DNA from 3 places in the Mesorhizobium sp. BAC0120 genome. Region 2 is predicted to be linked to each of the others. Evidence: predicted binding sites of a transcription regulator. Region 2 holds the regulator's gene; each other region holds the start of a gene.
The links. Region 2 encodes HrcA, which represses chaperone genes, less so after heat shock. Its sites were predicted from a motif close to GTTAGCACTCNCNNNNNGNGAGTGCTAAC; they were not measured.
Positions count from the first base shown of each region.

Region 1: a site for HrcA is predicted at 3,171-3,199, ahead of groES (co-chaperone GroES). Genes of this name have one in related genera too.
Region 3: a site for HrcA is predicted at 5,452-5,480, ahead of groES (co-chaperone GroES). Genes of this name have one in related genera too.

Region 1 covers NZ_JAWRCU010000006.1:297,952-308,286, forward strand. Annotated here, with positions in the region: gene SAZ10_RS16685 (3-hydroxyacyl-CoA dehydrogenase NAD-binding domain-containing protein) at 1-1,739, shown strand, start outside; gene SAZ10_RS16690 (MBL fold metallo-hydrolase) at 1,736-2,620, shown strand; gene SAZ10_RS16695 (hypothetical protein) at 2,674-3,015, opposite strand; gene groES (co-chaperone GroES) at 3,346-3,660, shown strand; gene groL (chaperonin GroEL) at 3,719-5,347, shown strand; gene SAZ10_RS16710 (hypothetical protein) at 5,418-5,642, shown strand; gene SAZ10_RS16715 (hypothetical protein) at 5,709-5,948, opposite strand; partial or broken gene SAZ10_RS16720 (plasmid stabilization protein) at 6,127-6,336, opposite strand; gene SAZ10_RS16725 (DUF6328 family protein) at 6,482-7,426, shown strand; gene SAZ10_RS16730 (inorganic diphosphatase) at 7,410-7,943, shown strand; gene SAZ10_RS16735 (flavodoxin family protein) at 8,094-9,173, opposite strand; gene SAZ10_RS16740 (mechanosensitive ion channel family protein) at 9,465-10,335, opposite strand, start outside.
Region 2 covers NZ_JAWRCU010000018.1:59,896-70,230, reverse strand. Annotated here, with positions in the region: gene SAZ10_RS28125 (GNAT family N-acetyltransferase) at 1-265, opposite strand, end outside; gene grpE (nucleotide exchange factor GrpE) at 433-1,086, opposite strand; gene SAZ10_RS28115 (putative quinol monooxygenase) at 1,226-1,525, opposite strand; gene hrcA (heat-inducible transcriptional repressor HrcA) at 1,545-2,615, opposite strand; gene rph (ribonuclease PH) at 2,924-3,640, shown strand; gene SAZ10_RS28100 (VOC family protein) at 3,806-4,216, shown strand; gene rdgB (RdgB/HAM1 family non-canonical purine NTP pyrophosphatase) at 4,220-4,876, shown strand; gene hemW (radical SAM family heme chaperone HemW) at 4,873-6,021, shown strand; gene SAZ10_RS28085 (penicillin-binding protein activator) at 6,080-7,264, opposite strand; gene rsmI (16S rRNA (cytidine(1402)-2'-O)-methyltransferase) at 7,345-8,274, shown strand; gene SAZ10_RS28075 (YraN family protein) at 8,267-8,641, shown strand; gene SAZ10_RS28070 (cytochrome P450) at 8,648-10,030, opposite strand.
Region 3 covers NZ_JAWRCU010000004.1:37,797-48,131, reverse strand. Annotated here, with positions in the region: gene SAZ10_RS10580 (hypothetical protein) at 1-157, shown strand, start outside; partial or broken gene htpG (molecular chaperone HtpG) at 293-2,181, shown strand; gene SAZ10_RS10570 (transglutaminase family protein) at 2,559-3,452, opposite strand; gene SAZ10_RS10565 (DUF1488 domain-containing protein) at 3,462-3,737, opposite strand; gene SAZ10_RS10560 (hypothetical protein) at 3,734-4,060, opposite strand; gene SAZ10_RS10555 (hypothetical protein) at 4,063-4,299, opposite strand; gene SAZ10_RS10550 (hypothetical protein) at 4,402-4,770, opposite strand; gene SAZ10_RS10545 (hypothetical protein) at 4,767-5,027, opposite strand; gene groES (co-chaperone GroES) at 5,533-5,850, shown strand; gene groL (chaperonin GroEL) at 5,887-7,524, shown strand; gene SAZ10_RS10530 (hypothetical protein) at 7,678-8,070, shown strand; gene SAZ10_RS10525 (hypothetical protein) at 8,083-8,367, shown strand; gene SAZ10_RS10520 (fatty acid desaturase) at 8,399-9,436, shown strand; gene SAZ10_RS10515 (GAF domain-containing sensor histidine kinase) at 9,756-10,335, shown strand, end outside.

The sequences.
Region 1 (10,335 bases), on a different contig from region 2:
AGCCTGTCGTCGCGGCAATCCACGGCACCGCACTGGGTGGTGGGTTCGAGCTCGCCATGGCGTGCCACGCGCGTGTCGCAACCTCCTCGGCGCGGATGGGCCTGCCCGAGGTGAAGCTCGGCTTGATCCCCGGCTGCGGCGGCTGCCAGCGGCTGACGCGGCTTGCGGGCGCCAAGGCGGCGCTCGAGATGATCACGTCAGGCAATCCCATATCGGCTGGCGAGGCTCATTCGATGGGCATCGTGGACAGTGTCGGCGGGGTTGGCGTCCTGCGGGAGGTTGCGGTCGCGCATGCCGAGGCGCTTGCCGGCAAGCCGCCGCGCCGCACACGCGACCTCGATGCCCGCATCAAAGAGGCGCGCGCCGATCCCGCCCTCTTCAAGCGCTTTCGCGCCGGCAATGCACGGCGCTTGCGCCGCCAGGACGCGCCCGACCAGGCGATCCTGTCGATCGAGGCCGGGCTTACCCTCCCCTTCGACGCCGCAGTCAGAGCGGACACGGAGGCTTTCGACCGGCTTGAAAACGGTCCTCAGTCGGCCGCGATGCGCCACCTGTTCATTGCCGAACGCGAGGTCCGAAAGGTTCCGGGCCTGCCGCCCGACCTCGAAGCCCGCAACATTTCCAGGGTCGGCGTGGTTGGAGCCGGCACCATGGGCGGCGGCATCGCCATGGCGATGGCAAATGCCGGCATTCCCGTGTTGCTCACAGATGCAAGGCAGGAAGCCTTGCATCGAGGCCTCGCCACGATCCGGACCAACTATGAACGCAGCCTCAAGAGCGGCCGCCTGAGCGAGACGGAGCTGGAAGCAAGGATGGAGCTGATCGTCGGCGTCGACGACATCGAGGCGCTGTCAGATTGCGACCTGATCATCGAGGCCGCTTTCGAGGATATGGAGGTCAAGAAGGCGATTTTTTCCCGGCTTGACGGTGTGGCGCGGGCGGATGCCATTCTTGCCACCAATACCTCCTTCCTGAACGTCGACGAAATAGCAGCGGTAACCTCCCGGCCCGCGCAGGTCCTCGGGCTGCACTTCTTTTCCCCCGCAAATGTGATGCGGCTGCTTGAGATCGTGCGTGGAGCGCGCACCGGCGCCGACGTCCTGGCGACTGCGATGGCGCTGGCGCGCCGCATCGGCAAGACGGGCGTCGTGGTCGGAGTCTGCCACGGCTTCGTCGGCAACAGAATGCTGGCCCGCCGCCAGCGGGCAGCCAACCAGCTTATCCTCGAAGGCGCGCTGCCCTGGGACGTCGACCGGGTGCTGTACGATTTCGGCATGCCAATGGGTCCCTTCGCCATGGCCGATCTCGCAGGACTGGACCTTGGCTGGACGCCCGAACGCTCGACCGGTTCGACGATGGACGAGCTGCTTTGCGAGGCTGGGCGCTTTGGCCAGAAGAGTGGCGCCGGCTATTACGACTATGACGCGAGTCACAAGCCAAAGCCTGCGCCGATCGTCGAAGAAATGCTGGCCGGGCTCTCGGTCCGCGCCGGCGTGGAACGACGACCGGTTTCGGATGCCGAGATACTCGATCGCTGCCTGTCCCCTATGATCGAGGAAGGTCGCAAGATCATCGCCGAAGGGATTGCGCTGCGAAGCTCCGACGTCGACGTTGTCTGGGTGCATGGCTATGGCTGGCCGGCCTGGACCGGGGGCCCGATGTATTGGGCTGAGCATGGTGCGCTCGCCCCATCGGCAACACCGTCCGCGGAGCGGCCAACATCGAGGAAGCAACAATGACTGAAGAGTGGCCACTGGTGAAGGCCTTCTTCGATCACCGTACGTCCTCGATCCAGTATGTCGTTGCGGATCCGGCGACGCGGAAATGTGCCATCATCGATCCGGTTTTGGATTTCGACGAGAAATCGGGAGCGACGGCTACGAGCAGTGCCGACGCCATACTCGACTACCTGCGCGAGGAGGGGCTCGAGGTCGAGTGGATCCTCGACACACACCCGCATGCCGACCATTTTTCCGCTGCCTTCTACCTGAAGCAGAAGACGGGCGCACCGACCGCGATCGGCTCCAGGATCGTCGAGGTGCAGGAGCTCTGGAAGGGCTATTATAATTGGCCGGATTTCCGTTGCGACGGCTCGCAGTGGGATCGGCTTTTCGCCGAAGGCGACAGCTTCGTCATCGGCTCGATCCCGGCCAGGGTGCTCTTTTCGCCGGGACACACGCTTGCCTCGATCACCTATGTGATCGGTGACGCCGCCTTCGTCCATGACACGCTTTTCATGCCAGACAGCGGCACGGCGCGGGCGGATTTCCCCGGCGGCAGCGCCAGCCGCCTTTGGCGTTCGATCCAGGAAATATTAAGGCTGCCTGATCAGACGCGCCTCTTCACCGGCCACGACTATCAGCCGGGAGGCCGCGAACCGCTCTGGGAATCGACGGTCGCGGAGCAGCGCGCAAACAACATCCATATCTCGCGATGCCGCAGCGAGGCTGATTTCGTGGCGATGCGCGAGGCGCGCGACAAGACCCTGCCGATGCCGCGGCTCATCCTGCATGCCCTGCAGGTGAACATCAACGGCGGCCGCCTGCCGGAACCGGAAGCCAATGGCCGGCGATACCTGAAGTTTCCCATCGACGCCCTGGACGGCGCGGCCTGGAGCTGAGCCGACGCCGGGCGGCGCGGATAGTCCCCTGCTGACCGTTGTACCCATCAGTTTCACGCGACCACGCGGTCGAACATGTGTTGGTGATCGGTGGTCGGAAGTGATGGTGCGGCCGCTCCATCGAGCTGGCGCAGCGCATCCATGATCTGATCGAAGGACACTGGCTCCTCGACACCAGGTGGATGACGGAAGGCGGGCATCGATTCGACCGCGCAGGCATCGGATGCCCAGGACGACAGGATCGCCCGCTTTTCCTGGAGATCGAGCGTAAGGTCGTTCAGCACGTCATCGGGATGCTTGAAGTGCTGCGCCGGCGAGAGCAGCCGGTCGAGCGAGAAATCAGATGTTTCGGATGCGAGCGAGGGGATGATCGTCGAGAAGTTCTGGCGCTCCATCGAATTCCTCCGTTTCCAAAAAACTCCTTTGTTCGGGGTCTGGTTTTCCGTCTGCCCGATGCGTCGCCGGGCACGAGGATGATCTTGTTCGACCCCGCGGGAAATTCAAGCCTGGAAACTCGGCTTCGATCAAATTAACCCTATGTTTTCACGTCGTTAGCAGTCACCGATAGCGAGTGCCAAAAAATTTTGCGCGACCTCTTGAAAGCCGAAAAGCTCAAACTTAACTCGCCATGCGCGCGAGGTTTGTAGAAGCTCGCGTGCCACGTTCCGGGACCCTTCCGGAGCGGAGGAACCTCTCACAATCTGTTTGTCCGTGAGGAGAACGATATGACGTTCCGTCCATTGCACGACCGTATCCTGGTCCGCCGTATCGAGGCGGAGGAAAAGACGGCCGGCGGCATCATCATCCCTGACACTGCGAAGGAGAAGCCACAGGAGGGCGAAGTCATCGCCGCTGGTCCTGGCGCCCGCGACGAGAGCGGCAAGCTGGTCGCGCTCGACGTGAAGGTCGGCGACCGCATTCTGTTCGGCAAATGGTCCGGCACCGAGATCAAGCTCAACGGCGAGGACCTGCTGATCATGAAGGAAAGCGACGTGATGGGCGTGATCGAAGAAACAGCGAAGCTCAAGAAGGCGGCCTGATCGGCCCGCAAACCAAGCTCAAACAGTCAACGAAAGCTGCCTATTGAAGGAGTGATCCATGGCTGCCAAGGAAGTCAAATTCCATTCCGACGCGCGTGAGCGGATGCTGCGCGGGGTCGATATCCTCGCCAATGCGGTGAAGGTCACACTCGGGCCCAAGGGCCGCAATGTCGTCATCGACAAATCATTCGGCGCGCCGCGCATCACCAAGGACGGCGTTACCGTCGCCAAGGAAATCGAGCTCGAAGACAAGTTCGAGAACATGGGCGCACAGATGGTGCGCGAGGTTGCCTCCAAAACCAATGACTTGGCCGGCGACGGCACCACGACCGCGACGGTTCTTGCCCAAGCAATCGTCAGGGAGGGCGCCAAAGCCGTTGCATCGGGCATGAACCCGATGGACATCAAGCGCGGCATCGACAAGGCGGTCGAGGCTGTGGTTGCAGAGCTCAAGGCCAACGCGCGAAAGGTCACCAAAAACGACGAGATCGCGCAGGTCGGCACTATTTCGGCCAATGGCGATGCGGAGATCGGCCGCTTCCTTGCCGAGGCGATGCAGAAGGTCGGCAATGAGGGCGTGATCACCGTCGAGGAGGCCAAGACCGCCGAGACCGAGCTCGAGGTGGTCGAAGGCATGCAGTTCGACCGCGGCTATCTCTCCCCATACTTCATCACCAATCAGGAAAAGATGCGCGTCGAGCTGGACGAGCCCTACGTGCTCATCCACGAGAAGAAGCTCGCCAATCTTCAGGCGCTGCTTCCGGTTCTGGAAGCCGTGGTGCAATCCGGCAAGCCGCTGCTCATCATCGCCGAGGACGTCGAGGGCGAGGCGCTCGCCACGCTTGTCGTCAACAAGCTGCGCGGCGGCCTGAAGGTTGCGGCCGTCAAGGCTCCTGGCTTTGGTGATCGTCGCAAGGCGATGCTCGAGGATATCGCCATACTCACCGGTGGCACGGCCATCAGCGAGGATCTCGGCATCAAGCTTGAGAACGTGACGCTCAACATGCTCGGGCGGGCCAAGAAGGCGGTGATCGAGAAGGAGAACACGACGATCGTCGACGGCGCCGGCAAGAAGGCCGAGATCCAGGGCCGCGTCGCCCAGATCAAGCAGCAGATCGAGGAGACCACCTCGGACTACGACCGCGAGAAGCTGCAGGAGCGTCTTGCGAAGCTCGCAGGCGGCGTCGCGGTGATCCGCGTCGGCGGCTCGACGGAGGTCGAGGTCAAGGAGAAGAAGGACCGCGTCGACGATGCGCTGCACGCCACGCGGGCGGCGGTGGAGGAAGGTATCCTCCCCGGCGGAGGCGTGGCGCTTCTGAGGGCGGTAAAGGCCCTCGATAATGTCATCACCGCCAATGCCGACCAGAAATACGGTGTCGACATCATACGACGGGCCATCGAGGCGCCCGCCCGGCAGATCGCCGAGAATGCCGGCGCGGAAGGCTCGATCATCGTCGGCAAGCTGCGCGAGAAGAGCGATTTCGCCTATGGCTGGAACGCCCAGACCAACGAATTCGGCGACCTCTACAGGCAGGGCGTCATCGATCCGGCCAAGGTCGTGCGCACCGCGCTTCAGGACGCCGCATCCGTTGCCGGCCTGCTGGTGACCACCGAGGCCATGGTGGCCGAGAAGCCCAAGAAGGAAGCCGCGCCTCTACCGCCCGCCGGCGCCGGCATGGACTTCTAAAGCATCATAAAGGCTGCCTGCTCCCCCTTGCCGGGAGCGGGCAGCCGGTTTGGACCACTTGGAGCGTGCCATGAACATGATGACGACCGCCGGAGCTGTTCCGTCTCCGACACATCCGGCAAGAGACTTTCTGGCTTACGAAACCGAATGCAGGAGCGCGCTGAGGCCGCTGCTGACGGGCTTGCTCGACATGGCTGAATCCGCAGGCTGGAATCGGCGAACGGCTGCATCGGTGCTGATGTTTCTCGCCGCGCAGCAGGTCTCGGCGACGGCCCATGCTTCGACCGCTGCCTGACGCAGAAGGAACTTTACGCCCCAAGAGACCGCTTCTATTTCGTCAGTAGGTGGCGGCGCAGAAGTTCTAGCCATGCAGCAGCACGACGGTGCGGCCGTTCGGGTTCGGCGGTTTCACGTCGAGATAGGCCATTTGGAACTCCTGGCCCTGCGAAGAGAACGTGAAGCGCATTACCGGGTAAGCGTAATCGAACCCCTGCAATTCCGGTCCATAAGCCGGCTCGTCCTCGGCGGCCGCAATCCGTGGACTGAGGCTCACGGCGGCGATCAATGACGCAAGACCGAACAAGGCGGCTAAACGGATCATCGGGCGATCCTGCAGACTGAACCCCAGGAGCCTCTGACTAACCCAGCAGCTCGGCGCCATCGAGAAGGTGAACGATGAGCGCTCGGTCCTGTGGCTGCCAGCCTCAAGCGGATCGTTCTGGGGAATGGCGGCCGGGCATCCGGCCGCCTTTCGGTTGCTAGTGATGCGTGTGCGAGGCGTGACCACCTTTGCGGGAGGAGGCATGCGACTCCTTGTGACCGCGACCGGAGCCCGACTTCTTGCCTCCGCCGGACTCTTTGTTCACCGTCGCCCAAGCCCGCCGCTCAGCCTCTTTGTCGGAGACACCGCGCTTCTCATAGCCTTCCTCGATGTGCTCCGCCTTGCGCTTTTGCTTGTCGGTATATTTGTCCTTGTCGCCTTGTGGCATCGCAAATTCTCCTTGGGATGATTGTGGTCAACGGTCTGCGCCTGCAACGGGTTCCGACAAGGGAGCAGCACGACCGCCCCTCCCTGCGCCGGCTAAGGAACCTGCGCCCCGATTTCGCATTCAAATCCCAGAAGCGGTCATCGTCATGAAATTCGAGAAGACGCTGCACGTTGCGCTGGACGAACTGCGCATGCAGATGCTGGGGACGCAGGTCCTCTTCGGATTCCAGTTGCAAGGTGCCTTTCAGGAGCGGTTCGCATCGGCATCAGAAGAGGTGAGGTTTCTTTCATGCTTGGGGCTTTGCTGCATCGTGGCCACCTTGGCCCTCCTGATTGCTGCGCCTTCCCAACATCGCCTGGTCGAACGGGGTCTCCCAACCCACCGGATCTTCCGGGCTGCAGGCTGGTTCGCCAACCTTGCCCTGCTGCCATTCGGGATCGCGCTCGCCTGCGATTTCTTCGTGGTGATCGAGCCCTATGGCGGCTCGGGAATGGCCGCGGCGGCGTCTGTTGCAGCGGCCGTGCTGGCGCTGTCTCTATGGTATGGCGTCGGGATCGGACTGAGGAGATTTGTTCCTGTCTCGGAGCGAGAGGGTAAGCCGTTGCCAGACAATATGCAGATCGATCTGCACGAGCGCATAGACCAGATGCTGACAGAGGCGCGCGTTGTATTACCAGGCGCACAGGCGCTGCTCGGGTTCCAGTTCGCCGTCACGATGACCAGCACTTTTTCCGAGCTTTCCAAGATCGACCGTACGGTCCACTTCGTATCACTCTGCGCTATTGCTCTGGCAATCATGCTACTCCTGACGCCAGCCACCGTACATCGGTTGTCCTTTGCCGGTCGTGACGCGCTCCGCTTTCACACGATTGGATCGCTGCTGGTGACGGCGGCGCTCGCCCCGATCCTCATCGGCATCGCGACCGATTTCTATGTCGCGACCGTGGCAATATTTCACGATCGGATGCTTGCGGCCGTAGGTGCGGCGGTGGTTGGAATAGCCCTCGCTGCGCTCTGGTACGCCGTTCCGCTCTGGCTGCGGCGCACGCAGATGTCGACAAGGAAACCGACGGATGCCCAACTATCTTAGTCTCCCCACCACCACGAAAGGGCTGATCAGGGTCGTGGTCGAGACCCCGCGCGGGGCAGCAGCCAAATTTGCTTACGAACCGGAGACCCAGACGTTCGGCTATAAGCGGCCGTTGCCCGTGGGGATGATTTATCCCTATGACTGGGGCTTCGTCCCTTCAACGCTTGGGGATGATGGCGACCCTCTAGACGGACTTGTTATTCATCAGGCGGCGACCGCTCCGGGGATCGTCATTAAGTGCGATCTGCTGGGTGCGTTGTGCGTCAAGCAAAAAGACCAGGACGGCATAGTCGTCCGCAACGACCGCTATGTCTTCTCTCCGCACAAAGAGGACGCAGCTGACGAGCAGGTTGCGGCCGCCGGCGTACCGGATCGGCTTCGTAGGGAAATCGAGCAGTTCTTCTTGTCATCGGTCGTCGGAACCGGAAAGACCATAAAATTCAAAGGATGGCATGACACGCGTGAAGCGCTCGACTCGATCAAAGCGGGTATGAAGGCTTTTGCCGCACGTCGCTAGAGCATGATCCCGAAAAGTTGCAGATTTTTCGGGTAAGATCATGCTGCAAAAACAAAGAGCTAGACCAGGATGAATGACTCCGCTCCAATTCATCCTGCTCTAGCGGGGCATTGCGGCAGCCGACTTCGTCAGCGGAAAAAGAAAAATCAGCTATTTCTGCCGAGGGTCTTCGCGCGAAGCGCCAATAACTTTGAACCGCCCTGCCCTTTGCTCCATCACGCCTTCTGCCAGGGCCAAAGCGGCATTGCGCACTTCTTGCTGAACGTCATTGTCGCGATCGAGCTCATCGTGGCTGCTGGCGTAGGGCTTCCAGTAACCGATGTAGCGATCGAGTTCGGCGTGCGGTCCCGCAGGCACCAGCTTCATAAAGCGCAGCCAGTCGGCCAGTGATCGACGAACGTTCTCGGCGCCCTCGACATCACCGTGCACCACGACCGAGAACAGCCGGCCGGCGAGATGGCGAGGATAGTCCCAGCCGTCCATTTCGATCTGCTTGGCCCTCCTGGCGTCCTTGCCTTGCGTCAGAGTCGGATCAGGGTTGCCCCCATCGGCGCAAACCAGCCGATCCATCATCAGCTTGACCGGCGAACTCGCTTGATACCAGTTGACCGGCGAGATGATCATAATGCCATGCGCTTCGACCCATCGAGGATAGATGTCATTCATCCAGTCCTGAACCTGTCCGAGTGAGTGGTTCGGATAACAAGAGCACGGCCAATGGCAGAGCGGAGCCGCCGTCGAAAAGCACGCCTTGCAGGGGTGTATGTTCCGTCCATATTCCGAGGCGAGTCTCGAAAGGTCGAGGATCGTTGCCTTCACAGGCGTTTGCTCGGCCACAGCGCTGCGAGCGATCTCGGTGAGCCGGTAACTCTTCGACATCTCGCCGGGACAGGTATGCTCACTCCGAGATGATCCATTGATGATGAGGATGCGCAACGGACCCGATCGGTCCTCGTACCTCGACTGCGCGGCCGCGATTGCGGCGCGGGCCTCAAGCCAGTCGATCGAAAGGTCATAATTCGGATCGGCGAAACCCGGACCCGCCTTCTTTGTCAAAGGGCTCTTTCTGGAATGCCGGTAACTATCCCACGCCACAGCAGCAATGCGTTCGATATCTTCGCGTACCTTATCGAAAGCGGGGTCGCAAAATTGTTGGCGGTAGCGAGACTTGAATTCCGTCTCGTCAAGCCTGGGACTTGGCATTCCTTCTCGAGGCATCGGCGCGGCCATGACTATTCTCATTGTGCGTGGCATCACCCAGGACACCGCAGGGACAGTTGGCCGGTGAACGACTGAGTTGTTCGACAAGTTCCAAAAGAAGGATTCTGGCTTCAGAACAGGCCTTGATCATAGGGAGGAAGCCTTTCTTAAGGGGCCATAAGGCGAATTACTCTGCTGGACATGACAAGCTCGAAAGCCGTTAGTTTGGCCCACCGCATTGTTCCGTGGAACGTTTCTTCAGTCGTGGGCGAGTGAATTTGCCGCGCCCAGTGGCCCTTGCGAGCGAACCAATCCGGGAAGTCAAAGGTTGAACAAATGCCGGATCCGCGCCCCGAGCGGTAGTATCGTCGCGGCAGCAGCGCCGTCGCTGTGCCCAAGCCGAAGCAGCTCGGATGCGTTCCGCTTGGCGAGAAGCGACGCCAGCTCATCTGCAATCGCGGGACGGTCGCGCATCAAGGGAGCTAACCCTTCCTGCGTGATTTCAAACACGACAACGAAGGTCAGAGCCCGGATCGTCCCTGACTCGCCAGCGCCTGTCAGAAGACCGCCTTCGCCGAAGAAGTCCCCGGGAGCCAAGCGCCCCAACTCCGTTTCGTGCACTCCGTCGCGCCGAATTATCGCCGCGACCCCGCTGCGCACAATCATGAGCGACTTCAATACCGCGCCCTGCTCGGCCAGGATCTCGCCCTTGCGGAAGGTCCGACGAACCATTGTCGATGCCAGCGCTTCCTTTTCGTCCTCGGTCAATGAGGCGAACAGCGCGATGGCGTCGAGGAGCCGCCAGGCCGTGCTGTGATGCCCAAACATCGGCTCATCGGTTTGCGGTGCAGCGTCTGCAATGGCGGCGCCCTCCGGAGACGAAAGAACCAATCCGGCTGCCTTGGCATGACGATAGATCAGGTCGAGGATCTCGCTTTTCGCCTTTGAAGCCATCGCAAGGTCGGCAACCCTGAAGCTCAGCTCCAGCTCGACCGCGCTTCCGTCGAGGGAGAGCACTTCAACGGCGGGGTCGGGTTTGGTGAGTATAGAGTTGCTGCTCATGAGAACGGAGCGCATCACCTCGGCCATGGCAGACGGCGCCGTGGTCGGCCGGAACCGGACCGTGAGCGTCACGCCGTGGCTTCGCTCGGGGCTGCTGAGATTGGTCAGCCGCGCCTTCGCAAGATCGCTG
Region 2 (10,335 bases):
ACTCGCAAAATCCAATTGCCTCCCCATTCAAGCGGAGGACGTGAATATGGGTCGAGGGAACGGTGAGCAAACGATCGAGCGTCTCGGGCTCCACTCTGAGCCGCTCGTCCCACTGAAGCGGCTCCCCGACGGCTCTGTAGAGCGTCATGTAATCGGTGCGGCCAAGCCGCTCCCGTTCAACCCTCAGGCTGGAGTCCGGCGAAGATTTGGGAGCCGCTGGCGGCGGCTCCGTCATCTCCATGTAGGTTACCAGGAGGTCGACCATGGCCGCCTTCGCTAGAGCATTTTGCAGCCAAGTGGAATCACTTGGCGTTGCACAAATGCGGCAAAAACAAATGGATAGAGCGGCATCCCGGATTTATCCGGGCGTCAGCCGCTCCAGGGCTGCGCCGGGGTAAGGTAGGAAGCGCGCCGGCCTAAATTCCGGCTGGGTCAGGCGTCCTTCTCGGCCTGCTCATTCACCGGTCCCGGCTCGGCCGGTGCTTCGGCTTCAGCGGCTTTCGACTTGTTTTCCGCAGCGGCAGGTTTAGGGCCGCCCTTGGCGACTCCGACCATCGCCGGCCTCAGCACCCGATCGCCGATCGAGTAGCCCGCCTGCACGACCTGCACCACGGTATTGGCCGGCACGTCCGGATTCGGCACCTCGAACATCGCCTGGTGGAAGTTCGGATCGAACCTCTCCCCCTCGGGATAGAGTTTCTTCACGCCGTGCCGTTCCAGCGCGGAAAGCATCGCGCGCTCGGTGATGTCGACGCCCTCGATCAGCGCCTTGAACCCGGCGTCGGCCGAGGCCTTCGCGTCATCGGGGACGGCCTCAAGTGCGCGGCGCAGATTGTCGGAAACCGAAAGCATGTCGCGCGCGAACGCGGCGATGGCGTAGCTGCGGGCGTCATGCACGTCTCGCGCGGTCCGCTTGCGCAGATTCTCCATCTCCGCGGCAACGCGCAGCGCACGATCCTTCAGTTCCTCGTTTTCCTTCAGCAGCTTGACGACGACCTCATAATCGCCGGTGTCGTTCGCAGGGGTATTGTTGCCGTTCTCAGGCTGTCCTTCGGAAAATCGCTCTTCGTTCGACTTGTCGCTCATCGCGTGTCTGTCATCTCTCTCGTGGGTGGTCCAGAAAATTGCGCCCGATATCGAGATTCAGGCGACAAAAATCAAGGCACTAAGGGGATTCCATTCCTATCGCGAGCCTGCGATAGCTTTGATCAGGCAGCAGGTCCATTCAAAGACTGGTTATGCCGACGCCGCCGACCGGCTCCGTCATGACTTGGGATTCGAAACCAGCGATCAGCGGCCGCGCCGTCGCAATCGCAGCCTGTACCGCCGGCAAGGACAGCGATGCCTTGTGGCTTTCAGCATTGTCCCAGACTTCGGTGACCCAGATGACGTCGGCATCCGCCGTGTCCTTGGCCACGATATAGCTCAGGCAGCCAGGCATCTGCTTGGTGCTCCCGAGCAGAAGCCCAAGCAAGGCATCCCGCTGGCCGGCGTTGGCTCTCATTTTTCCGATCAGGCCGAACATCGCACCTCCTTTGCCGAGCCTACCGCAGCATCCGGCTCACCATCTGCGCGGTATAGTCCACCATCGGCACGATGCGAGCATAGTTGAGCCTTGTCGGCCCGATCACGCCGAGCGCACCGATCACCCGCGCTTCCTTGTCCCGGTAAGGGGCGACGATCAGCGAGGAGCCCGATAACGAGAAGAGCTTGTTCTCCGAACCGATGAATATGCGCACGCCGGAGCCTTGCTCGGCGAGGTCGAGGAGCTGGATCACCCCTTCCTGGTTCTCGAGATCCTCGAACAGATGCCTCAGAAGGTCGATATCGGCCTGCGCCGTCACATTTTCCAGGAGATTGGCGCGGCCGCGTACGATGAGCCGCGCCGGCAGGCCGCCCTCGGAGCCGGCCCAGACAGCCAGCCCCTTCTCGACGAGCTCCTGGGACAGCGTGTCGAGCGCAGCCTTCGTCTCCTCCTTCAGCCTCGAGATGCTCGTCTTGGCCTCGGCGAGCGTACGGCCATGGATATGCGCGTTGAGAAAGTTCGTGGCCTCTTGAAGCTGCGAGGCCGTCGTGCCGAGGGGCAGCTCGACGATGCGGTTCTCGACGTCGCCGTTCTGCGAGACCAGCACGGCGAGCGCCTTGGTCGGCTCGAGCTGGATGAACTCGATATGCTTGAGGGGCACTTCGTTCTTCGCAGCGACGACAAGGCCGGCGCCGCGCGACATGCCGGACAGCATCTGGCTCGCCTCGGTCAGCATATGCTCCAGCGAGGCGCCGCTGCCCGATGCCTTCACTTGCGCCTCGATCGAGCGGCGCTCGTCGTCGCTGAGATCGCCGATCTCCATGAAGGCGTCTACGAAGAAGCGCAGGCCGCGCTGCGTCGGCAGCCTGCCGGCCGATATGTGCGGCGCATAGATCAAGCCGAGCTGCTCGAGGTCGCTCATCACATTGCGTATGGTCGCCGGCGACAGGCTGACCGGCAGCACGCGCGACAGGTTGCGCGAGCCGAGCGGCTCGCCGTCACGCAGGTAGCTTTCGACGATTACACGGAAGATGTCGCGCGAGCGCGCGTCGAGGGTTTGGAGGGTCTGGTCGGGATCGATTCTGGCCATGGCATCCGGTGGTGGAGCAACACAGCAAGGATATAGCCAGCGGGAAAGCGAACACAACCTCGGGCTAGTGTCGAGATTTCGAAGTTCGCCTCATTTTGATATCGGGCTCTGAACGAACTTTGAAATCAAAACGACACTAGGACTCAATAAGTTGCTAGTGTCCCTGAGATTCTGAAATTCGCCCTGAGCCCTATCTCAAACTCAAGCGAATTTCAGAATCGGGACACTAGGCCGGCGGCGTTTTCCTTTGCGCAGCGCGCCTTGGAGGGCTACAAGCCCGCGACGATTCCCTGAACAGGATTTCAGATATGCGGCCATCGAAGCGGCAACCGGACGAGATGCGCGCCATTTCCTTCGAGCGCGGCGTTTCCAAGCACGCGGAAGGCTCCTGCCTCGTCAAATTTGGCGATACGCATGTGCTCTGCACCGCCAGCCTTGAAGAGAAGGTGCCGAACTGGATGCGCAATTCGGGCAAGGGCTGGGTGACGGCCGAATACGGCATGCTGCCGCGTTCGACCGGCGAGCGCATGCGCCGCGAGGCATCGACCGGCAAACAGGGTGGCCGGACGCTGGAGATCCAGCGCCTGATCGGCCGCTCGCTGCGCGCCGTCGTGGACCTGCAGGCGCTCGGCGAGCAGCAGATCACCGTCGATTGTGATGTCATCCAGGCCGACGGCGGCACACGCACGGCCTCCATCACAGGCGGCTGGATAGCGCTGCACGATTGCCTTGCCTGGATGGAGGCGCGGCAAATGGCGAGCGTGTCCAGGGTGTTGAAGGACCACGTCGCCGCGATCTCCTGCGGCATTTTCGACGGCGCTCCCGTGATCGATCTCGACTATGCGGAGGATTCAGCCGCCGGCACCGACGCCAATTTCGTGATGACTGGCAAGGGCGGGCTCGTCGAGGTGCAGGGCACCGCCGAAGGCGAACCGTTCAGCGAGGAGCAGTTCCTTAAGCTGATGGCTTTGGCACGCAAGGGCATCGCACGGCTGGTAGATCTGCAGAAGATGGCGGTGGAGTAGGCCTTTCTGCAAAATGCTTACGCCCTTTCGCGCCCCCCTCTGTCCTGAGCCTGTCGAAGGGGCCGGACATCTCCCCCGCAGGGGAGGAGATGTCCGGCCCCTTCGACAGGCTCAGGACAGAGGGGGGCAACGTAAGGAGCTGACTGTTCCGAAGGAGAGCACACTATGACTCCCTCGACCATCCTCGAATCCGCCCTTTACGTGACCGATCTCGTTGCCGCCGAAGCCTTCTACCGTGATGTGCTCGGCCTCGCCCTGGTCGGAAAAGTCGAGGGCCGTCACGCCTTCTTCCGCTGCGGTAATGGCATCCTCCTCATCTTCAATGCAGAAGCCACCGAAGTGCCGCCTGCGCCCGACGCAAAGCTGCCGGTCCCGCCACACGGCTCCCGCGGACCGGGCCATCTCTGCTTTTCCGCGACTGCGGAGGAGATCGAGCGCTGGAAAGCCGTGCTCACAGCCAAGGGCACCGCGGTCGAGGCCGATTTCGAATGGCCGCAGGGCGGCCGCTCCATCTATTTCCGCGATCCTTCCGGCAATTCGCTGGAATTCGCCGAGCCACGCATCTGGGGCCTCTGATTGATGCATGCCAAGCATGACCTCTCCGGACGGCGGATCGTCGTCGCCAGCCACAATTCCGGTAAGCTCAGGGAGATCGCAGATCTGATCGGTCCGTTCGGGCTGGAGGCCCGCTCGGCCGCCGAATACGACCTGCCCGAGCCGGACGAGACCGGGACGACCTTCGAGGAGAATGCCTATATCAAGGCACACGCGGCTGCCGTCGCCACCGGCCTGCCGGCGCTCTCGGACGATTCCGGAATGTGTGCCGATGCGCTTGGCGGCCAGCCCGGCGTCTATACGGCCAACTGGGCGGAAACCCCCGACGGCAAGCGCGATTTCGGCATCGCCATGCAGAAGGTCGAAGATCTCTTGCGCGAGAAGGGCGCGCTCGAGCCTAAGGACCGCACAGCGCGCTTCGTTGCGGTCTTTTGTCTATGCTGGCCCGATGGTTACGCGGAATATTATCGCGGCGAGGCCGAGGGCCATCTCGTCTGGCCGCCGCGCGGCGAGTTGGGCTTCGGCTACGATCCGGTGTTCATGCCGAATGGCTACGACAAAACGTTCGGAGAGATGACTGCCGAGCAGAAGCATGGCTGGAAGCCGGGTGAAGCGAATGCACTCTCGCACCGCGCTCGCGCCTTCCAGAAATTTGCCCGGGCGAGGCTTGGGTCGAGATGAACGATCCCGGCTTCGGCGTCTATATCCATTGGCCGTTCTGTGCGGCCAAATGCCCCTATTGCGACTTCAACAGCCACGTCCGCCATCAGCCGGTTGACCAGGAGCGTTTCGCCGCGGCCTTCGCGAAGGAGCTCGCCGCCATGCGCGACCGCACCGGGCCGCGTACCGTCACCAGTATCTTCCTCGGCGGCGGCACGCCGTCCTTGATGAAGCCGGAGACAGTCGGTGCCGTGCTCGATGCAGTGGCAAGTAATTGGACCCTGGCAGAGGGCGCCGAGGTCACGCTGGAGGCCAACCCGTCTTCCGTGGAAGCTTCGCGCTTCCGTGGCTATCGCGCGGCCGGCGTCAACCGCGTCTCGCTGGGTGTGCAGGCGCTGAACGATGCCGACCTGAAATTTTTGGGCCGGCTGCACAATGTCGACGAGGCGCTCATCGCGATCGCGCTGGCCCGCGAGATTTTCCCACGGCTTTCCTTCGACCTTATCTATGCGCGCCCTGGCCAGCAGCCCGAGGCCTGGGAGGCCGAGCTCAAGCAGGCCATCGGTCATGCGGTCGACCACCTCTCGCTTTACCAGCTCACGATCGAAGAGGGCACGCCGTTCCATGCCTTGCATGCGGCGAAGAAGTTCGCGATCCCCGAGCCTGACGCGGCCGCCGAGCTCTATACGGTAACGCAGGAGGTCACCGCTGCGCACGGTTTGCCGGCTTACGAAATCTCAAACCACGCCAGGCCGGGCGCTGAGAGCCGCCACAACCTCACCTATTGGCGCTATGGCGAATATGTCGGGGCCGGACCGGGCGCGCATGGCCGTTTCATCGAAAACCGCATGCGCGTTGTGACGATGACCGAAAAGGTGCCGGAGACCTGGCTTAACCTTGTCGAGGCGAAGGGCCATGGCGTAACCGGCGGCGAGACGCTCACCCGTTCTGAAGAGATCGATGAATTCCTGCTGATGGGTCTGCGGCTTGCCGAAGGCATCGATCTTGCCCGTTACGAGGAGCTTGCCGGCAAGCCGTTCAACGCGCCCCGGCTGTCGATCCTGCAGGAGGAAGGGCTGATCGAGCAGATCGGCAATTCGCGGCTGCGCGCAACGCCGGCCGGCATGATCGTGCTGGATGCGGTAGTGGCCGATCTGGCGCGGTAGAGCATGGTCGCGCACCGGATGAATGATGCCACTGCAATTCATCCTGCTCCAGCTTTGCTCAGCTCCGCCCGAAGCTTGTCGGCGCAGGGCTGACGATCGTCATCGCGCCGCCGGCGCCGACTTCGTAGACGGCGTAGCCGCGCTCCGGCGTGCCATTGGAGAGAAAGCGGAAGACCCCCGTATAGCCTGAATAGCCAGCTGGCTCCTCGATCACCGGTCTGGTGAAGCCGGCCGCCCCGTACCGCTTGACGATGCCGGCGACCATGGCGACCGTGTCATAGGCGAGGGCCGAGTTGATGGAGGGATCGGCACCGAACTTCTCGCGGTAGCGCGTTTTGTAGGTCGCGAGCCTGGTCTGATCGGCATCAGCGAACCAGGCGCCGACGAGCGCGGGGTCGGTAAGGTTCGAAGTCGTCCACTGACCCGTGCCGATCAGCTTCTTCGAGGCGAGGTCGACCCCGCTGGACCTCAGCGCCGCGGCGACGGCATTCGGGCTGCTGCCGCCGTCGGGAATGAAGATCGCCTGCGCCTGTCCGGCGGCTTGAGCGATCGAGGATGCCGCGACTTGCAGCGAGCTGTCGTCATAGTCGTAGCGCGCCGACTGGATGAGAGTTCCGCCGTTCGCCGCGAGTGTGCGCTTGAGCTGGTTCTCGGCGACATCACCGGCCGGGCCGTTCGGCAGCAGCGCTACGAAGCTGCGGTATCCGCGCATGATTGCAAAGCTCACGCCGCGATCGACGATCCCCTCCGGCAAAAAGGAGTTGAGGTATGTGCCGCCGCCCGCGACATTGCCATCCGACGAGAAGGCGATGTCGATCTTGTTGGCAGGCCGCAGCACCGTGGCGGCCTGTGTCACCTCGGCGGCAAAGAGCGGGCCGAGCACCGCGGAAGAGCCCTCCGCGCCGGCTTCGCTTGCCGTGGCTAGCGCCTGCTCGGGTTTGCCGGCGGTATCCTTCACCACGAGTTCGATGGTCTGCTGGCCGAATTCCTCGGCCGCCATCTTCGCTGCATTGCGGAACTCGGTTGCTATTCGGCTGCCGTTCCCCGGTGCCGTCATCGGCAGCAGCACGGCGATGCGGACCGGGCCTGTACCGATGATCTCGCCTTTTGCCGGCGGCAGCGTGATGGCCGGGGGCGGGTCGGGTTGCGACGGTTGAGGAAGGCCGAAGGGGACCGTTTCGCAGGCCGACAGCAGCAAAGCGGCGGCGACAGCAAGTCGCGCGGCACGAAATTCCAAACCCATATACCCCTTGCCTGAGCGCCGCACCCATCGAGCTGCGGCCAGATTTTGCAACCGGCGCCCCGACATGTCAAAGAACGCGCATGACCGAGACGGAAAGACGCAGACAGACCGAAGACGAGAAGCAGGTCCGAAGCTTCGTGATCGCGCAAGCCGAGGTAGCTGCGCGCCCGCTGGCGCCTGCTCTTTATCTTGTCGCGACCCCGATCGGCAATCTCGCCGATATCACGATCCGCGCTCTCGAAACACTTGCCGCTGCCGAAATCGTCGCTGCGGAGGATACGCGCGTCACGCGCGTGCTCCTCGATCGCTATGGCATTCGCAAGCGGCCGACGCCCTATCATGAGCACAATGCCGACGAGGCCGGCCCGCGCCTGATTGCTGCTTTGGCGGAAGGCAGGAGCGTCGCGCTGGTTTCGGACGCGGGAACTCCTCTCGTCTCGGACCCCGGCTACCGGCTGGTCGAGCGCGCGCTTGCGGCGGGTGTCAAGGTGATCCCGATCCCAGGGCCATCGGCGGTGCTCGCAGCGCTCACGGCTTCCGGTCTGCCGTCCGACTCCTTTCTGTTCGCAGGTTTTCTGCCTGCCAAGGCGGGTCAGCGAAAGAGCCGGCTCGAAGCGCTGCGGACGACGCCTGCGACGCTGATCTTTTTCGAATCGCCGCACCGGCTTGGCGAGACGCTTGTCGCCATGGCGGAGGTGTTTGGCGAAACCAGGCATGCGGTCGTCGCGCGCGAGCTGACCAAGGCCTTCGAGGAAACGCGCCGCGGCGCGCTCGGCGAACTGGCGGCCCATTATCGCGAGGCGGCGACCCCGAAAGGCGAGATCGTCGTCTGCGTTGGCCCCCCGACGGCCGAACCGGCTCAGGTCGAGGATCTGGATGGCCTCCTGATGGCGCTTTCCGCCGAAATGCCAGCCTCGAGGGCCGCAGCGGAAGCAGCAAAGATGACCGGCCGTGCCAAGCCGGAACTCTATCGGCGGCTGGTCGAGCTCAAGGCGGCGCGCAATGGCTGACGAGGCATCTCGACGCTACGGTGCCTACCGTCGCGGCCATCGTGGCGAATGGCTTGCTGCGCTCGCGCTGATCCTCAAAGGCTATCGCATCGTCGCGCGGCGCTACCGCACCAGGCTCGGCGAGATCGACCTGATCGCCCGGCGCGGGGATCTCGTCGCCATCGTCGAGGTCAAGGCGCGCCCGACACTCGTCGAGGCGATGGACGCGATCGGCGGCTACTCCGAGCAGCGTATCGAGAACGCCGCGGACTTATGGCTCATCCGCCAGCCGGACCACGCACGTCTTTCGATGCGCTTCGACATGGTCGCGGTGCTGCCCTGGCGCTGGCCCGTCCATGTCGAGGACGCGTTTCGGGGCCGAAACTGAGATTCACTAATGTTGATGGCGGCGGGTGACCCGCATGGGAAGCCCACCCTCGGGCTGGGTTGTCAACTTTTGGACCGGCCAGGGATTGGTGTTCGTCACGGTATCGAAGCGATAGCGCGAGAGCAGCACTGCCAGCGCGATGACCGCCTCCTGCATGGCGAAACTGGCGCCGATGCACACCCGCGGCCCGGCGCCGAAGGGCAGATACTGGAAACGATCGATCTTATCGCGGTTCTCCGGGTGGAAACGCTCCGGCATGAAGGCGTCCGGCCGATCCCAGAGCTTGCGGTGGCGATGAATCGTCCAGGGCATCACCAGGACTTGCGCCCCTCTGGGCAGCACGAGATCCCGGTAGCGGTCGGTCTCGATGGGCTCTCGGTTGATCGAAGGGGCAGGAGGATAAAGACGCAGAGCCTCTTCGAAAACGGCGCGGGTGAAAGGCATTGAATCCAGCCATTTGGCCGGATCCTGCTCAGCACAGAGCACTTCCTTCAGTTCCTGCTCCACTCGATCGCGCTCGAAAGGCGCTTCGGCGAGCATATAGATGGTCCAACCCAGCGCCCGCGCAGTCGTTTCGTGGCCGGCGCCGATGAAGGTGATGAGATTGTCCTCGATCTCGCTGCGCGACAGTCCGTCCAGTCCTTCGGCGCGTAGAAGGAGCGTCAGAAAGTCCTCCGGCACGCCGTCGGGATCGCGGGCCATGCGCTCTTTGCGCATCTCCATGGTTTTGGCGACGATCCCGCGGAAATAAGACATCGTCTTGCGGCCGCGCAGATGGGTTATGCGCGGCAGCCAGTCCGGCGCGCGCAAGAGGTCGAGCGGGTCGACCCGGCCCATGGTCTCGAACAGCCGATCGATCTGGTGTTCGAAGTCGCCGGGGCCGCCGGCTATCTCGCCCGAAAACAGCGTTTCAGCCAGGATCTCGTAGGTGAGGGTGGTCATGTCGCGCGAGATGTCGACGGTCTCGCCGAGCACCGCCTCGTAGCGCCCGGCGAATTCCTCGGCGCGTTTGAGCATGGGCTCGGCAAAGCCGAAGATGTGGCGCGGCGTGAAGACCGGCGCCATCGCCTTGCGGGAGCGGCGCCAGATCTGACCTTCCGCCGTCAGCAGCCCGTCGCGCAGGATCGGCCGCAGCACCTTCTGCCGGACGGTGGCAAGCTTGTAGTTCCTGGCGTTGTCCACCAGCACGTGGCGGATCAGTCCGGGATCGTTGGCGATCACCAACGGCCCGCCGATGCCACCCACCGAAATCCATGGTTCGTTGTAGGAAGGCTCGCCCCACAACTCCAGCGGGTTGCGGTACACGATCCGGATCATCTCGAAGAAAGAGGGCGGGGAACTGCGCGGCTTCGGGGCCGGCGGGATGAAAGGGGCGGGCGTCGTATCCATCGGAAACTCCGGACAGAGATAGAATCTAATGCGCGTCCATCGAGGCGTCCATGTGGCCGGTTTGATCGGGCGCGTTTGCCCCTCCACCATGCTTCGCGTGGTCCCCCTCTTCGCAGAAGAGGATCCGAGCAGCGACCGGCCGCAACGGGGATCCTCACCCGTTTACGGGAGAGAGGACCACGCGAAGCGTGGCGGAAGGGGGCCGCGCCGACTCTCGGCTGGCGCTCAACCTGTCGCAAAATAAGCGTTTTTTGCCCCTATTTCGGGTCTCCCGATTTGGAAAAATCGGCCCGAACGCCTATATC
Region 3 (10,335 bases), on a different contig from region 2:
GGAATGCCGGAGCGCGCTGAAGCCGCTGCTGGACGGCCTGATTGACATGGCCGAATCCGCTGGCTGGAGCCGCCGCACGGCTGCCTCGACGCTGATGTTCCTCGCCGCGCAGCATGTGTCAGCATCATCTGGGACGTCTGAGAGCAGCGGATCGTAGATCGCAGACCTCGCTTCCGGGCGAGCCTTCCAGCAGATAAGCTGGCGGGGGCGGCGGAGCCCGACCTTGAGACTTTTCCGCTTTCCTGCCATTCAAAATCGAAATTGACAGTTTGCACACAGCATTGGCGTTGAGATGACGACAGATACCACCGCGACGGAAACGAGAACATTCGAGGCGGACGTCTCGCGGCTGCTCCATATGATGGTGCATTCGGTCTATTCCGACCGTGATGTCTTCCTGCGAGAACTGATCGCCAACGCCGCCGATGCCTGCGAGAAGCTGCGTTATGAATCGATCGGCCGTCCCGAACTGCTGGGCGACGATCCCAGGCCGCGCATTGCCATCGCCGCCGATCCCGACAAAAAGCAGCTTGTCGTGGAAGATAACGGCACCGGCATGAGCCGCGACGAGATGGCGGAGGCGCTGGGCACTATCGCCCGATCGGGAACACGTGCCTTCATGGAGCGCATCGAAGCCGGCAAAGCAAATGAAGACACACAGCTGATCGGCCAGTTCGGCGTCGGTTGTTACTCCGCCTTCATGGTGGCTGACAGAGTGGACGTGATCAGCCGACAGGCGGGAAGCGAAGCCTGGCGCTGGTCCTCCGACGGAAAAGGTTCCTATGAGATTGGTCGGGTCGCATTTGATGAAGCGCCGAGCGCGGCACCCGCGTCGTACTTCATCTCATGGAGGACGCCACCTCCTACACCGAAAGCTATCAGCTCGAACGACTGGTGAAGTCACAGTCCGGCCACGTGCAAGTGCCGATCTCGCTCATCGAAAAGCCCGGTGCCGAAGCACGCGACATCGCGGACGGTACGGCCCTATGGGTGAAACCGAAGAGCGAGATCAAGCACGAGGAATATACGGATTTCTATCGCGGCATTGCCGGCCAGTATGACGAGCCAGCCGCGACGATCCATTTCCGCGCCGAGGGCCGGCAGGAGTACAGCGTTCTGGCCTTCGTGCCCGGTGCGCGTCCGTCCGACCTCTTCGATCAGGACCGCAAGGGGCGGATGAAGCTTTACGTGCGGCGCGTCTTCATCACCGACGATGCCGACCTCTTGCCGCGCTATCTCCGCTTCGTTCGCGGGCTGGTCGATTCCGCCGATCTGCCGCTCAACGTCTCGCGCGAGATGATCCAGGAAAGCCCGTTGCTGGCGGCGATCCGAAAGGGCGTCACCAACCGTATCCTTGGTGATCTCGTCAAACTGGCTGAGAATGATACGGAAGCCTATGCGAAGATCTGGGAGAACTTCGGAGTCGTTCTGAAGGAAGGTCTCTACGAAGACTACGAACGGCGCGAGCAACTGTTCAAGCTGGCCCGCTTCCGCTCGACTGCCTCCGGTGAGGCGTCGCGCAGCCTTGCCGATTACGTGTCTGCAATGAAGGAAGGGCAGAAGGCCATCTTCTTCATTGCCGGCGACGATCGCGCGCGGCTCGAAGCTTCGCCCCAGCTCGAGGGCTTCAAGGCACGCGGCATTGAAGTCCTGATGTTGACCGATCCGGTCGACAGCTTCTGGGTGACGATCGCGCCGGAATTCGAGGGGAAGCCGTTCAAATCGGTAACGCAAGGCGCGGCCGACCTCTCGGACATTCCACTGCTCGACGGCTCTGCAAAGCCGGACGCCGAAATATCATCGGAAATCGCCACGTTCCTGGCCTTCGTCAAAACAGCGCTCGGTGATGCTGTATCCGACGTGAAGGCCTCCGACCGCCTGACCGAGAGCGCGGTCTGTCTGGTCGCCCCTGAGCATGGCCCCGATCGGCAGTTCGAACGGCTGCTCAATGCGGCAGGCCGTCTCGACAAGGCTGCGAGGCCTGTTCTGGAAATCAATCCCCGGAACGAGCGCATCGTAGCGCTGGCAAAGCTTGGCAACGACGAGCGGGCCTTCAAGGAGGATGCGGCGCATCTTCTTTATGACGAGGCCCGTGTGCTTGACGGCGACAAGCCGGCGGATGCCAGGGCATTCTCGGAGCGGCTTGCACGCTTGATTGCGCGGGGGCTGTCCAGAGACTGAGCAAGGCAGGTTGGCAAGATCCCCAACGGCTATTTTCGGGACGACGTTAACTTCAACAAAGGGTGGAGTCGACATGGAGGAATGGCGAAGTTGGATCTGAGGCAGCCCACCGGATGCAACATTGCGATGGAGCGCTACCACCATTATAATGTTGTGATGAGTTTCATTTGCTGACGCTAACCGAAAGTCGCTTCAAATAAACTCCGCGCCAGTTCGAATCCCTTTCTGATACCGTGTGCTGACGGGGCACCTTCGGCAGCAATGCGCCCGCAATGTGGGCATTGATTATGCCTTTTGCCGGTGCACAAAAGCAGACATTGCCGAAGGCGAAGCTGTAGGGTGAGGTGCACCACTTTCAGACCTCCCAACAAAGTGGCTTAACGCCGACTTTTTGTGTCGGAATGCATCGCTCCGCGTATGTTCCCATCTCGGGAAGATGAGGCTTCGACATGTTTGTCACCGATCGGTCCCGGCACCTCATAAGTCCAGACCCGAAACGCCTTCAGGACATGCGGACCGAACGAATTGATCAGCGGTATGTCGGCCGCATCGCGGCCGCGTGCAACGACGATCCTGCCGATCCGTGGCGTGTTGTTGCGCGGATCGAATGTGTACCATTCGCCATCGAGGAAGACCTCGATCCAGGCGCTGTAATCCATCGGATCGACGACCGGCACGCCGATGTCGCCGAGGTGGCCGTTGACATAGCGGGCCGGAATATTGAGGCAGCGGCAGAACGCGACGGCAAGGTGCGCGAAGTCGCGACAGACGCCGACACGCTCGTGATAGGTCTCGAAGGCCGTTCGCGTCGAGCGGGCCTGCATGTAGTCGAAGTGGATGTGATTGTGGACGAAGTCGCAGATCGCCTGCACGCGGCCCCATCCCGGAGCAACGGTGCCGAATATATCCCAGGCGATCTGGCTGAGTCGGTCGGTCTCGCAATAGCGACTGCCCATGAGGTAGACGAGACTGTCGTCCGGAAGGTCAGGCACCGCTAGTTCACGAGCATTTAGTACCACCTTGTCCAGCCTGCCGTCATCCTCGATCGTGGCGTCGCCCCATATCGTCAGGTCGCCCGCCGGCGCAACGAGGCGCCGACAACGGTTACCGAAGAGACCGCGGTAGGTCGAGACCGATACGTCGGGAGTGGTGAATGTCGTTTCCGGCATCCTGATGTCGGCCGCGCGGTCCTCATGGACCGATAGCAGGCAGACCAGGGCCCTGGGCTGCTGGCATGTCAGCGTGATCTCATAGCCATAGCGGATCAGCATCTTGAGACGTTACCGGAAATCCGCGGCGGTCAGCGTGTAGGAATCGCGGCGGCCGTGGGAATAGGCCTCGCGCGCGACATCGTAGATGGATGGGCGCAACGCGTCGAAAGCCGACAGGCATTTGGCTTCCAGCGCCCCCGCCTCGCGTTTGGCAGCATCCGACCTCGTGAGCGCACCCACCTCGATGAAGAAGCGGATCTGGAACATGCCGTCATGGCCCATGAAGCGCACGGCGTTGCGGACTTCGTCGAAGCTGCGGCTTGGGTTGGGAAAGGTCAGCGTCATGACCCGCGCTCCGCCGTTTTGGGAACTGCCTTGAAGGACGAGAGTTCGATGCGTTCCCTGCGGCGTTCGGCGTTGCGCAGGTTGAGACGCAACATGCCACGCGTCGCATCCAGACGGCTCAGGCCGGTCATGGCATCGCCGCCGAAACGCGCTGGAACTCCGGTAAAGACATGATAGATAGTCCAGGAACGGTCGGCTTCGATACGACGGCCATATTGATGGTGCATGGAATCCTGGCTGGGCGCACCGCCCTCGTTTTCCCAGACGCTGATCGCGGCTGCAATTCGCTTCCGTTCAGTCTCCTTGACGTGCTGCATATTCATGGTCATTGTCTTCCTTCGTCCACTGCTTCCGGGTCGATGACGCCGGAGTAGTGCGTTTTGCCGTTCGCGTCGGTGATCGCCATGGAGTCGGGACGCTGTGGCATGTCGAGGGTTCGCGCCAACAGCCGCGCGGCTGCAATGGCGCCGTCGAGATCGTCGACCTCAAGGGCTTCACGACCGATGACGGCATGGGCATCGTCGGCGTCGCGGGTCCTGTAGAATTCGATCACGATCTTCATCGTTCTTGCCCACCGGTATCGCATCGCGGTCATCAGCCCTTGCCATTGCCACGCGAAGCGTTGCTGTTTGTGGCGAGCTTGATCGGGTTGCTGAACGCGCCTTCAGGCTTGGGCGGCGCCTTTTCCTGCTTCGGCTTCCTGATCTCGCGATTGCTGCGTTTCTGTCCCTTGGCCATGGCCGAACGTCCTTTCGATGAGGGTTGCGCCTTCGCTGGATTGCGAGGGACGGACCGGTTCGAGGCTGTCCGGTGTCGCCACCCGCTCATTGCGTTCGTCATCGTTGCGGATGCGGTCCTGGAGCGAATCTCCTCTCGGCGGGAGCGTGCCGGTGATGCGGTAGACTTCCGAGGTTTTCGGGAATGTGCCGAAATTGCCGCGCAGGTGAACGGCCTGGCCCACCGCAAAAAGATGGGTTGCGGGGGCGGGTCGGACCGATCGGGCACCGGGTTGCCGGGCGCTTAGATAAGTCATGGTTGTTTGTCCTTTTCGAGTGCGGCGTCGAGGTCCGCCGGATTGATCGGCACCATCTGCTGCGTCGGTCCGCGCATCCCGATGCCAGGCAAGTGAATGAAAGCGCCGACACGTCGCCAGCCAAGCCAGGAGGCGCCCTCGATCGCTTCCTCGTCATGGTCGACGCGATAGTCGCCGGCCGGTTGCGGCGTATCGAAGTCCGGCAAGCTGAATGGCGCGGAGAAATGGACGACTGTCTGTGTGGTACGGCTGGCCATGGTTGCGATTCCCGCAGACGCACGCGGAGGCGCCTCCTGCATTATTCCCATCCGAACCGGAACGATGCCGACGCTGCCAGTACATCCGTGGTCAGCGTCGGCGTTCATTCCAGGGTTCGAACGGAGCGACACATGCGCCGGATTGGCGCAATAGAGCCGCTGTCGAGAATTCGGTGGTGAATGGCGGGTCTCTGACACCGCAAAACCCAAATCGGCCAAATCAACGAGCCACTTATATGCACCTCAATTGAGGTGCGAACAAGGCGTGGCATGCTTTTATTTATTTTCAGCCGTAAATTAAAAATCCCGATTTACAGAAAATAAACAATCGATTGAAAACAACAGTACGACCCTCAAAAAGCGATAATTTCTGTAAATTATATGAGATGATCGAGGAAATATTTTCAAATACGTAAGAATTAAATTTGGCACTCCTATCAATCGAGTGCCAAACGCCCTATGTTGGTGACGTGGCAGCCCTACGCGCAGCCTCAGAAAGATCCCAATGAAATTCCGGCCGCTCCACGACCGCGTCGTCATCCGGCGTGCGGAAGGTGATTTGAAATCCAGAGGCGGGATCATCATTCCCGACACCGCGAAGGAAAAGCCGCAGGAAGGCGAGGTGATCGCCGCGGGCCCCGGTTCTTGGGACGAGAACGGCACACTGATCCCGCTCGACGTCAAGGCGGGCGACTTCATCCTGTTCGGCAAATGGTCCGGCACCGAGGTCAGGATCGACGGCGAGGATCTCCTGATCATGAAGGAGGCTGACATCATGAGCATCGTCGAAAAGACCGAAGCGGCCGCCGAGAGGGCGGCCTGACCGCGTCCTCATTCAAGAATCGATTGGACAAACATCATGTCTGCCAAGGAAATCAAATTCTCCACCGACGCTCGCGACCGAATGCTGCGCGGTGTCGAACTGCTCAACAATGCCGTCAAGGTGACGCTTGGACCCAAGGGCCGCAACGTCGTCATTGACAAGGCCTATGGCGCGCCGCGCATCACCAAGGATGGCGTCACGGTCGCCAAGGAGATCGAGCTCGCCGACAAGTTCGAGAACATGGGCGCGCAGATGGTGCGCGAGGTAGCCTCCAAGACCAACGATCTTGCCGGCGACGGCACCACGACCGCGACCGTGCTTGCCGCCTCGATCCTGCGCGAAGGCGCCAGGCTGGTCGCCGCTGGGATGAACCCGATGGATTTGAAGCGCGGCATCGATCTCGGCGTCGCCGCCGTCGTCAAGGAAATCCAGGCGCAGTCGAAGAAGGTCAAATCTTCGGAAGAGATCGCCCAGGTCGGCACCATCGCTGCGAATGGCGACGCCGGCGTCGGCGCCATGATCGCCAGGGTGATGGACAAGGTCGGCAACGAGGGCGTCATCACCGTGGAGGAAGCCAGGACGGCAGAGACCGAGCTCGACGTGGTCGAGGGCATGCAATTCGATCGCGGCTATCTTTCGCCCTACTTCGTCACCAATGCCGAAAAGATGCGCGTGGAACTGGAGGACCCTTACATCCTCATCCACGAGAAGAAGCTCGGCAACCTCCAGGCCATGCTGCCGATCCTCGAAGCCGTCGTGCAGAGCGGCAAGCCGCTGCTGATCATCTCGGAAGATGTCGAGGGCGAGGCGCTGGCGACGCTCGTGGTCAACAAGCTGCGCGGCGGCCTGAAGGTCGCGGCCGTCAAGGCGCCGGGCTTCGGCGACCGCCGCAAGGCCATGCTGGAAGACATCGCCGTGCTGAGTGCCGGACAGATGATCTCCGAGGACCTCGGCATCAAGCTGGAAAACGTCACGCTGGACATGCTCGGGCGCGCCAGGCGGGTCGTGATCGAGAAGGATACGACCACGATCATCGATGGTGCCGGAGACAAGGCCGGAATTGCCTCGCGTATCGCCCAGATCAAGGCGCAGATCGAAGAAACGACATCGGACTACGACAAGGAGAAGCTGCAGGAGCGGCTGGCCAAGCTCGCCGGCGGCGTCGCGGTGATCCGCGTCGGCGGTGCGACCGAGACCGAGGTCAAGGAGAAGAAGGATCGCATCGACGACGCGCTGAACGCCACACGCGCGGCGGTTGAGGAAGGCATCGTTCCGGGCGGCGGCGTCGCACTGTTGCGCACAAGGACTGCGCTGGCTTCGCTGACGGGCGCCAATGCGGACGTCACCGCTGGCATTTCGATCGTGCTCAGGGCGCTCGAAGCCCCGATCCGGCAGATCGTCGATAACGCCGGCGTCGAGGGCTCGATCGTCATCGGCAAGCTCACGGACAGCAAGGATCGCAACCAGGGCTTCGACGCGCAGACGGAGACCTATGTCGACATGATCAAGGCCGGCATCGTCGATCCCGCCAAGGTCGTTCGCACCGCCTTGCAGGATGCCGGCTCGATCGGCGCCCTGCTGATCACCGCGGAAGCGATGATCGCCGATATCCCGGTGAAAGATTCCGCCGCCTCGGCAGCCGGAAATGGCGGTATGAGCGCAATGGGCTACTAGGCGCATCGACAGTCGCGGATGCCTGGGATGGCGTCTAGCAATCCCGCATTTCGTTTCAGGCCGTCGCGCCCGAGCCGATATGCGAAGGCAGTGCCTCAACTCTCCGCCGACGGCGGAGGGTAATCGGAACTTCAATCAGAAAGGATTGATACCATGGCCATGCAAAGTACGACGAATCGATCCTTCTCACGGCGTTGGGAAGACTATCAGCCTTCGAAGACCATGCTGGTCTGGGCGTGCATTGCGGCGGTCGTCGCCACGATGGTCGTCGGCTTTAGCTGGGGCGGCTGGGTGACCGGCGGCACCTCACAGGCGATGGCGGCGACGGCCGGCGACAACGCACGCGGAGAACTGGCGTCCGCCATATGCGTCGAAAGGTTCAACGCGGCGCCGGATAAGGCGGCGAAACTTGCTCAGTTGAAGGCCCTGGCCGACAGCTACGCGAAACGGCAGTTCATCGAGGCCGGCGGCTGGGCGACCATGCCCGGACAGACCAGCCCAGATAGGCTGGGCGTCCAGGCTTGCGCCATGGCTCTCGCCGCATAGATTCGAGGCGAGATGTCCCTGATCGCCGGGCAGGTTTCCGGCGATCTCTTTCGCCATCCACCAGCGACAGGAATCTATTCGATGGCCAACTCTGTCAAGAAAGCCGATCCGAAGCCGGCAACAAAAGAGAACGAACAAAACCGCTTCGAAAACATCCGCAAGGCGGCTGCCGAACGGCGCCGGAAAGCCTACACCGACGGCATGCTCGTCAGACGGCCGAGGACAACCGCCTCTTATGAAAACCCAATCGTGGTGACTTCTCTACACCACGGCTTTTGCGTCCGGACCGTTCCGTAAAGCAGTCTCCAAACCTATCGAGGCACGACCATTGTCGTTGACGAAAGCCACATCTCCTGCGCTCCGAGGCGGCGAACGGGCCTGGCCGAAGGTTCTCGCCAGCTACCGGGAGCCGCGCAGGGGGCGCAGCTTGCTCGAACTGATGGTGACGCTTGTCCCGTTCGTCTGCCTTTGGACGCTCGCCGCGATGGCGGTGTATCATGGCGTCTGGTTGGGAATGGCGCTGACTGTTCCGGCGGCAGGCTTCCTGCTTCGCCTGTTCATGATCCAGCACGATTGCGGCCATGGTTCCTTCTTCGCCCACCGCAAGGCGGATGACTGGACCGGTCGCGTGATCGGCGTCTTGACGTTCACGCCTTACGATTACTGGCGTCGTGCACATGCGGCGCATCACGCCTCGGCCGGTAATCTCGACGCGCGCGGCGTCGGCGACATCACGACCCTGACCGTGGCCGAGTACCGGTCCCTGTCGCGATCGCGCCGGCTCGCATACCGGCTCTACCGCAACCCGGCCGTGATGTTCGGCATCGGCCCCATCTGGCTTTTCCTGTTCAAGCAAAGGCTGCCCTTCGGCATGATGCGCTCAGGGCTCGAACCGTGGGTCTCGACCATCACGACCAACTTGGCGATCCTGGTTCTGGCCCTCGGCCTCGTCTGGCTGGTCGGCATCGGGTCGTTCATGCTCGTGCAACTGTCGGTCGTGGTGATGGCCGGATCAGCCGGTATCTGGCTGTTCTACGTCCAGCATCAGTTCGAGGAAACGCACTGGTCGCAAAAGCAGCAATGGCAATTCCAGGACGCCGCTCTGCACGGCTCCTCATATTATGAACTGCCCTTTGTCTTGCGATGGCTGACGGCCAACATCGGCATTCATCACGTCCACCACCTTTCGAGCAGAGTGCCGTATTACCGGCTTCCGGAAGTGCTGAGGGACTACCCGGAACTGTGCGGCATCGGCCATATCACCATCATGCAAAGCTTCCGTTGCTTGAAGCTCGTTCTTTGGGATGAAAACAGCCAGCGTCTCATCTCGTTTCGTGAGGCACGTCATAGGACGACATCACGGTAGCAGGCGACGACATCGCTTTGCCGTGAAGAGCTGCCCCTTGCGAGTCCGAGTGTCGCCTTGGCTGCAAGCCGACCTTCTCCGCCTGCTCTACAAGAGATTGCACGGGCAGATCGGCGATACGGTCAAGATGTTCCTTCAAATGGACAGTCTTTCTGTCCGGCCAAAGGCTCGTTACGATCGCCGGCAAGTTGCGTTTCCAATTGCGATCCGCCTCTCTTTGGCGCATTGTTAGGATGGATTGTGCCATGGGCGCCGAGTTCGTCTCAGCGCGCCGCCGGCACGGAGATGTCTCCGCTACAATCTCACCGAGAGCCAACAATTGAAAAGCGACTACCAGGCGGACATCGACGCCATCGGGAAGATTGACGCAGTGCCGACCATCCTCGACGTGGTGTGCCGAACTACGGGAATGGGATTTGCGGCTGTCGCACGCGTCACCGAGGATCGCTGGATCGCGTGCAGCGTGCTGGACCATATCGCGTTCGGCCTTCAGCCCGGAGGTGAGTTGAAGGTCGCAACCACCATCTGCCACGAGATTCGCCAAAGCGGAGATCCCGTCATCATCAACAACGTCGCAGAAGATCCCATCTATTGCGGTCATCCGACGCCGGCGATGTATGGCTTCCAGAGCTATATCTCCATGCCGATCTTTCGCAAGGACGGCTCCTTCTTCGGGACGCTCTGCGCTATCGATCCGAAGCCGGCCAAGCTCAAGGATCCGGAAATCGTCGGCATGTTCAGGCTCTTTGCAGAATTGATCGCCGCCCATCTCGATTCCGTCGATCAGATCGCCGTGAGCGAGCAATTGCTTGCCCGGGAAAGAGCGTTCGGCGCGATGCGGGAGAAGTTCATCGCAGTGCTCGGCCATGATCTGCGCAATCCGCTCGCCTCTATCGTCT